4 regions of the Colwellia sp. BRX9-1 genome follow, and region 1 is predicted to be linked to each of the others. Evidence: predicted binding sites of a transcription regulator. Region 1 holds the regulator's gene; each other region holds the start of a gene.
What was found. The regulator LexA, encoded in region 1, represses DNA repair genes until DNA is damaged. The targets are predictions, from matches to a motif close to TACTGTATNNNNATACAGTA.
Positions count from the first base shown of each region.

Region 2: H4J76_RS01145 (YebG family protein) is a predicted target of LexA. The motif match lies at 822-841, and genes of this name have one in related genera.
Region 3: H4J76_RS13855 (LexA family transcriptional regulator) is a predicted target of LexA. The motif match lies at 1,278-1,297, and genes of this name have one in related genera.
Region 4: dinB (DNA polymerase IV) is a predicted target of LexA. The motif match lies at 1,336-1,355, and genes of this name have one in related genera.

Region 1 covers NZ_JACGVM010000008.1:140,816-143,027, reverse strand. The annotation lists gene H4J76_RS09975 (alpha/beta fold hydrolase) at 1-691, shown strand, start outside; gene lexA (transcriptional repressor LexA) at 768-1,403, shown strand; gene coxB (cytochrome c oxidase subunit II) at 1,969-2,212, shown strand, end outside.
Region 2 covers NZ_JACGVM010000001.1:229,472-231,683, reverse strand. The annotation lists gene dbpA (ATP-dependent RNA helicase DbpA) at 1-744, shown strand, start outside; gene H4J76_RS01145 (YebG family protein) at 921-1,286, shown strand; gene H4J76_RS01140 (M48 family metallopeptidase) at 1,342-2,055, shown strand.
Region 3 covers NZ_JACGVM010000015.1:42,709-44,920, reverse strand. The annotation lists gene H4J76_RS13865 (endonuclease/exonuclease/phosphatase family protein) at 1-377, opposite strand, end outside; gene H4J76_RS13860 (PolC-type DNA polymerase III) at 544-1,158, opposite strand; gene H4J76_RS13855 (LexA family transcriptional regulator) at 1,310-1,723, shown strand; gene H4J76_RS13850 (Y-family DNA polymerase) at 1,711-2,212, shown strand, end outside.
Region 4 covers NZ_JACGVM010000027.1:28,222-30,433, reverse strand. The annotation lists gene H4J76_RS18035 (HupE/UreJ family protein) at 88-1,218, opposite strand; gene dinB (DNA polymerase IV) at 1,456-2,212, shown strand, end outside.

The DNA.
Region 1 (2,212 bases):
TGAACGTGGCTATAAAATTCAAGCTTCTTTTGAAGAGCCAGCAGATTCTTTAGCTAATGGTGAATGTGTAATTTTACTGCATGGGCTTGCACGTTCGGCTAACTCCATGAAAGCTATTGAAAAACGATTGTTAGCAGAAGGATATTTTGTGATAAATATCAACTACCCTTCTAGAGATTATTCGATAGAAGAGTTGGCTGAAAAAGTGATTTCTAAAGCGCTATTAATTTGTGAAAATCGCCAAGTTAACTTTGTTACCCATTCAATGGGCGGTATATTAGTTCGCCAATATTTAAGTATGCATAAAATACCTAATTTACATAAAGTCGTGATGCTAGGTCCACCAAACAAAGGCAGTGAAGTTGTTGATAAACTAAAAAATACACCTGGTTTTAGTTTCATCAATGGTGATGCGGGTATGCAATTAGGTACCGGCGAATTCAGTGTCCCTAGTAACCTTGGCAATGCTAATTTTGATTTGGGTGTTATTGCCGGTAATCAAAGTATTAATTGGATATTATCAACACTTATTCCTGATAAAGATGATGGTAAAGTTTCGGTTGCTAGTACCAAACTTGATGGTATGAATGATCACATTGAAATGGAAACGACCCATCCATTTATGATGAAAAACGAAAAAGTTATCGAACAAGTTATCCATTATTTAAAATCAGGGAGTTTTCAAAAATAATTCGACTAGAAAACTTGCCTTTACTAACGACCTGTATATACTCACAGTAACAACTGTGTAAATTTACAGGCTCCCTATGCTAAATGAAATCAGCGAATTACGCCCTCTAACGAACCGACAACAACAAGTTTTTGATCTGATCAAAGACAAAATAAGCGATACGGGCATGCCACCAACGCGTGCTGAAATAGCCAAGTTTTTTGGCTTTAAATCAGCAAATGCAGCAGAGGAACATTTAAAAGCTTTGGCTAAAAAAGGCTATATAGAAATGTTGCCAGGTACTTCTCGCGGCATTCGTTTGACTGAGAAGTTAATGGAAGAAGCCGGTTTACCTTTAATCGGCAGAGTGGCTGCAGGTGAACCTATTTTAGCTGCAGAGCATGTTGAAGATCATTACAAAGTTGATGGTAATTTGTTCCACCCAGCTGCTGATTACTTATTGAGAGTTAATGGCGAAAGCATGAAAAATATCGGCATACTTGATGGTGACTTGTTAGCGGTTCATCAAACGACCGATGTACAGAATGGCCAAGTAATTGTTGCTCGTGTCGAAGAAAATGTTACGGTTAAACGTTATAAACGAGAAGGTAACATCGTTTACTTACATGCTGAAAATGATGACTTCTCTCCTATAAAAGTCGATTTGTCTGATCAAGAGTTTAATATTGAAGGGTTGGCTGTTGGCGTTATTCGCTCGGCAGACTGGATGTAATTAAGTTAACCTATCCAATAAACTTGGTGGTAACTAAGCCAATTTATCTAACAAATATAGTATTAAATATGTAAAACTGCTCCGCAAACTTTAGTGTATAAAATAGGCTAAAGTTTGCTTTTCTAACCTTTCGTATTCTTTTCATGCAAACCTTTCTCTTTACTAAGAATAATTTTCATTCTAAAGCCCATTCAAACAACTTTATCTTTCTCTGATTAAAAAACAACCAAGATCAATTTTTACAATACGCGTATTTATACTCAGCTGTTTATTTTTAATACTACGGCTACAGCCCTTTGTTATTAGGCCTTTGCCTGTATTAGAGTTGATACTCTATTGTTTTTATTGGTTTTTATTTTAAAATAGCTCGATTTTTAAATTGACCCAGATCAACTTTTAAGTAATTCTAGTTTGGAATGTGTACAAATATAAATATAAGGCGATGTTGTCGACGCTAACTGGTTGATAACAAAATCGCTAAGAAAATAATAAAAATCCGTACTAAAGGATGTGTTTTGTCCTAGGTATCAAGTTTTAAACTTTTATAGGGTGAAGGAGATGTCGTGTGAAAAGACGTAACCTAGGTTGGCTGTTGTTGGGGAGTGTTCTTTCCAGTTCAGCTTGGGCAGATATGCAATTAAATCTGACCAAGGGTGTAACAGAAGTAAGTAGAGATGTTTACGATCTACATATGCTCGCAATGTATATATGTGTAGCAATTGGTGTGGTCGTTTTTGGTGCTATGTTTTGGTCAATGGTTTTCCATCGAAAATCCAAAGGGGCTAAATCAGCAGATTTTCATGAAAGTA
Region 2 (2,212 bases), on a different contig from region 1:
GAAAGCACCATATCACAGCATTTTTATAAGGTAGAGAATGACAGCGAGCGTATCGACGGTATCCGTTTATTGTTATTAAAGCATCAACCTGAATCAAGCATCGTTTTTTGTAACACCAAAAAAGACGTACAAATTGTTGTCAATGAACTACGTAATTACGGTTTTAATGTTCAAGATTTACATGGCGATTTAGAGCAAAGAGATCGTACCGAAGTATTAGTTCGCTTTGCCAATAAAAGTATTTCAATTTTAGTCGCCACCGATGTTGCCGCGCGTGGTTTAGACATTGATGCGCTAGATGCAGTATTTAATTATCATATCGCTCGTGATAGCGAAATTCATGTACACCGTATTGGCCGCACAGGCCGAGCGGGTAGCACAGGTATTGCTTGTTCTTTTTTCAGTGAAAAAGAAAGCTACAAAATAGGTTTATTAGAAGATTACCTTGACCGAACTATCGAAGGCGAATTACTGCCAGACGCTAGTGTATTAAACGCCTCGGTGTATTCTCCGAAAATGGCAACAATACAAATAGATGGCGGTAAAAAGCAAAAAGTACGTGCGGGCGATATCCTTGGCGCTCTAACTGGCGATAAAACTATTTCAGCTAGCGAAGTGGGAAAAATTCAATTATCAGATAACTGGGCTTATGTAGCTGTAAGTCGAAAGTTTGCCAAACAAGCCTTTAAAAAACTTAGTGATGGCAAGTTAAAAGGTCGTAAATTTAGAGTAAGATTACTATAGTTACTATCGGTTAAAACAGTATTTATCAATAACGAGGTTTTATAAAATGATTGTATTTTAATGAAAACCTCGTATGATACTGTTGTTTTGTACAGTTAATTTTGATTGTATAAGCGGTTTTAAATCGTATATGATAAAACCATCAAGCGTAATATTGATCCTATAAGGGAAAAAAAATGGCAGTTGAAAGTCGATTTGTCGTCATTAGACAAGGTGTGGAGGTAGAAACATTCATGGATAAAAAAGCAGCAGACGAGTATGACAAAATGCTTGATATGGCTGACAGCTTAGCCGAGATGTTTGAAGCCAGCAGCTTTAATATTGATGAAAAAGTGCGTGAAGAACTCTGTATTTATCTAGCTAAGAATCGTGAAGATGTGCTTGTTGCTTTGCAAGCTAAGAAAGCTAAGCCAGAGACTGCTGCTAAAAAGAACGTTACAGCACCAGTTGAAACAGTAAATAGCACTGACTCGTCGCCAGAAATTGAAGCAACAGCAAAAGTAAAAGCGCCACGTAAGGCTAAAGCGAGCACAAGTAAATAAAGTGCGCTGTACTGGTTTGAATTTATCTTTACTTAACACTAGATAATATTGAATTATGTTGTCATATCAGCTCATTCGTAGCGTTAAAAGAAAAACGGTTGGCTTACAAGTTAAGCACGGAAAAATTATAATCCGTGCGCCAAAATATGTTTCTGAAGATGATATAGCGAACATTGTTAAATCAAAAAGCCTTTGGCTGCACAGAAAAATTGCCGAGCAAAACGCACAACCTGCCACTCAAAATAATCATTATCAAAAAGATAGCCAATTGCTTATTAATGGCGAACTTAAAACACTTGATATTCATTATGGTCTATTTCCAGAAATAACGCTTCATCAAGATATCATCATAGCGACTCTCGCTAGTAAATTAAAAATCAAAGTAGCTGATGATATAAAGAACCAAGATAAATATGTAAAGCAACAACTTGAAGCTTGGTTAAAGCAGCAAACTTATGCTTATATTGATGAAAACTTATCTCATTATGCGGAAAAAATTGGTGTTTTACCCAAATCGTTTAAAGTCAGATTATATAAGTCTAGATGGGGCAGCTGTAATAGTAGAAGTGAACTGAGTTTCAGTTCTTTATTAGCCATGACGCCTAAATGGATTATCGATTATGTAATAGTTCACGAGCTTTGTCATCTTAGGCACATGAATCATTCAACTAAGTTTTGGCAATTAGTTGCGCTTAACTACCCTAACTACGCTTCAGCTAAAACGTGGTTAAAATCCCACCAAAACCAATTACAATGGCCGACTCTTTAATGGTCATAATATCCTCGTAGGGGATAAATGAGCGAACAAATAAATCTTTTTATAAAGAAGATAAAATCAATTCAGTATTAGACTAATAAAATTATCAACAATTTCTTCAACTTACATTATATTGTGGCACGAATATCGCTTAGTATTTGAATACTAA
Region 3 (2,212 bases), on a different contig from region 1:
TCAACTGTTGCCCTTAACACTTTTCGGCTAAAAGAGAATTTATCAGTTAAACCTAATGATAGTGCAAGCTCAGTGTTTGCTTTTACCGCAGCAACTTCAACAATAGGGTAACGAGATGCTATGGCAACAACAGGACGTTTGTAAATAAAATCATCTATCACTTGAGGTTCATCAACCACGGCAAAATAACAATAGCCCTGCTCTGCAACTAATTGCTCTAGAGACTCAGGACTAAAGACTTCTTGGAAGCCAATAATGTCAGGTTGATATTCACGTAAATATTCAGCAATCCAATGTTGCTTTTTACGCCACTGCTCAGCACTATAAATTCGTTCAAATTCATAGAAAGCATTGGGCGGTTCAAGGTAATTAAACAAATTAAAGGTAGCTATTTTAAGCTGTAAATTTGATACAGCTATAGAAGGCAGTATGGGATCTATTTCTTCTGGGGCTTTTTTATCTGGATAGTCGATAATGTTAACTCTAATAAACGTTGAACTGTGAGTATACCTGAGATAAAAAATTAAAAACCAACAAGATAAATTACCATTTAGTTAACAGCTTACTTACGTCACTTTTTGCTGTCTTTGATAACTTCTGTATTAATGCAAAAGGTACAAACTCGTGGTTAATTTTTTCTTCAATATCATCAAGCATCAACAACCACAATTTTGCCGTCATCTCAGCATCAAATAACGCCCGATGAAAAGCCCCATCAGATGGAATATTTTTATAACGAATAAGCGTACCTAATTTATGATTAGGTGCATCTATATTGATTCTGCGAGAGACAAGTAATGAACAAATAAATTGCCCAAAGTATTTTCGATTAATATTATTAAGCTCAGCGTCCAAGAATTTTTGATCAAAGGAAGCATTATGGGCAAGTAAATTATCATCACCCAGAAAATCGGCAAATTCTGCCATCACTTCACCACAAGAGCCGACCTTAGCAAGCATCTGATTAGATATTCCGGTGTATTGCTCAATAAAACCACTGATCCTAAAACCAGGATTCATTAATGATTGAAATTTATCGGTAACCTTACCGTCTACAATTCTAACCGCACCTATCTCTATCGCTCTATCACCTTGATTGGGTGATAGTCCTGTGGTTTCAAAATCAAGTACCACTAACGAATTGGCATTTTCATGCATCTAAGTTAACCCTATAAATTTATGCAGCGCTGATTTTAACGGCTATATTTCAAAATGAAAGTAATCATTACTCGTAAGCAATGTTAAATTATTCTGTTCAATAATCAACTTAGAAACTATACTGTATAAAAACACAGGTGAGATTTAAGTAATGAAAGTTATTCCTATTTACATTGAAGCAGGTATTTCAGGGTTTGAATCACCCGCAGCCGAATATAAAGAACTGGGGTTATCATTAGATAAACTTCTTATTAGGCATCCTAATGCCACATTTATTGGCCAAGCATCTGGTGAGTCCATGCAGGGTGTGGGCATTTTTGATGGTGATTTACTTATCGTTGATCGCTCACTCACCGCCAGAAATGGTGATGTCATCGTGGCAAATTACAATGGCTGCTTTGTCTGTAAGTTGATTGATAAAAAGCAAGCTCGGCTGTTATCAGCGTCTAAAGATTTTGCGCCAGTTAGCATCAAGCCCGAAGACGACTTTCAATTAGAAGGTATTGTTACTCGCTCTATTCGACTCCATCATCAAGCTCCTGAATTAACCGCATGTATGCATTAGTTGATGCAGTATCTTTTTATGCCAGCGCAGAAAAAGTCTTCGACCCGAGCATAAGAAACAAGCCCGTTGTTGTTTTAACGAATAACGACGGCTGCATTTGTGCTGTTTGTCCTATTGCTCGACGGCTGGGTATTCCAAAATTCACCCCCTATTTTCAGATAAAGGACTTACTACATAAGCATGGTGTAGTGGTACGCTCTTCCAACTACGAGCTATATGCTGACTTAAGTGAAAGAATGATGAATGTTATTGCTAGGTATTGTGATGACCAATATATTTACTCAATTGATGAGTCATTTTTACATTTTAAAAAATATAGTGGCGTTATTAAAGATTGGCACCAATACGGCCATGAAATAAGACGTGCTATTTGGAAAGAAACCCGGTTACCGGTGGGAGTTGGCTTTGGCACAACATCAACCTTAGCTAAAGCAGCAAATCATGCAGCTAAAAAACTTGACGGTTACCAGGGTGTTGCCATTATTGATA
Region 4 (2,212 bases), on a different contig from region 1:
ACGGCCTTAAATCTCGGTAAAGTAGGTTTAAGGCCGTTGTTCATTTGACTACTCAATGTTAAACGATGATATGTCCTGTGTTGCGTATTAAAAGGTTCTTTCGATAAACCAATAAATAGCGATAACGGCGATAAGCGCACTTAACGGTATCACCACGTATTGTCTATATTGAGGTTTTTTAGCAAACCAGCGCGTCGCTAATAAAGCTAAGGCAACGACCGTTATTTGACCCAACTCAACGCCAATATTAAATGAAATTAAGCTACTGACATACTCACTCTTGGGTAAGCCCAGTTCAACAAGTACTGCTGCAAACCCTAAACCGTGCAGTAAACCAAAAGCAAAGATAATGGGTAAGCGCCACTTTGTTAGTTTGTGATAAAAAATATTCTCAATAGCCACGTAAGCAATTGATAAGGCAATAAGCGGCTCTACAATGCTGCTGGGTAGGTTGATAATACCAAATATACCCAAAGCTAGCGTAATGGTATGGGCAAGAGTAAAGGCACTTACCTGCCAGAGCAGTGTTGATGTCTTAGTGGCTAATAAAAATAGCGCGAGCACAAAGAGAATATGATCAAGCCCTTGCGGCAGAATATGTACAAAGCCCTGATAGATATACTCAACAATATTAAGCAGCTTAATTTCGGTTGTTGAAAGTTTACGTACACCACCCTTGATATCATCAATAGAAAAGTGATGGCTGTTCTGGCCGGATAGCACTAAAGATTTCTCTGAACGGCTGACTGTTAATAAGACATCCCCTAAGATGGGCGAAAATATCAAGGCTGCGTTGTTACTTTTTTGTGGCAATTGACCCTGCGACAATAGCTTAATGGTTTTAGTCGGTGAGTCAGCGCGAAGTCTTGCTTTTAATTCAAATACCGTTAGCCCTGAAAAAGGGGTAACAAGCACACTTTCTTTATCAATAATAAAAGCGCTTTGTTGATTTATTATTTGCAATATTTTTGAGAGTAATTGCTTTATTTCAATTAAAGAGAGGTTTTTTAGATGATTAATTAAATCTGCCTCATCTACTGATGATTTTTGATGACTTTTAATGACATGCAAAACATCAATATCGATACTAAGTTGGTAGTTATTATCTACAAGTAATTTTAGCTCTGCTTGATTAGCTTCATTGGTGTGAGCATTCACTAGTGCAGGTGATAAAAGTAGTAATAGGGCAAAAGTTGTTTGTAAAAGGCGCGTAATCATAAAAGTAATATCAGCTAGTCATTGATAAAAAATAAAGCGACAAATTAACGTATTTAGCATGAAATTAACAGTGGCCAAATTATTATTTCAGTATTGAACTATTAACTTAAAAGCTTATACTGTGTTTGTATACAGTTTAGGTTGAGTTGCCCATAGCGAAAATATGCTTTATTTTTTCACAACGAAATAAGGGACTTTTGATAAACATGATTACTATAATTAAGACATGACTAAAACATGACTCAAAGCCGAAAAATAATACATATAGATATGGACTGTTTCTATGCAGCTGTTGAAATGCGTGACAATGAGTCTTTACGTAATGTGCCACTTGCGGTCGGCGGTACAGGGCCTCGAAGCGTCTTGTGTACGTGTAATTACCAAGCAAGAAAATTTGGTGTTCGCTCGGCAATGCCAGCAATTAAGGCGATGCAACTTTGCCCTGAGCTAGTTATTGTTTCAGGCAGAATGGCTGTTTACCAAGAAGTTTCTGCACAAATAAGGGCGATATTTCAACGTTACACTCAGTTGATTGAACCATTGTCGCTTGATGAAGCCTTTCTTGATGTTACCCATAACAAAGAGTTTAACGGCAGTGCCACGCTTATTGCGGAGCAAATACGTCGTGATATTTTTAATGAACTCAATCTAACCGCCTCGGCAGGTGTTGCTCCTAATAAATTTATTGCTAAAATTGCCAGTGATGAAAATAAACCTAATGGTCAATGTGTTGTTACGCCCGCAGACGTGAGTGGTTTCGTTGAAAATTTACCATTGAAAAAAATTCCGGGTATTGGCCCAAAAACAGCACAAAAATTATTGGGCTACGGCTTCTCGTCATGTGCAGATATACGAGCAAGTTCTGTCGCCGTATTAACACCTATTGTCGGCAAGTTTGCCCCTGCATTGTATCAACGAAGTTTTGGTATTGATCATCGCCAATTAGAAACCGACAGAGTTAGAAAATCATTAGCGATAGAAACCACTTTTTCTC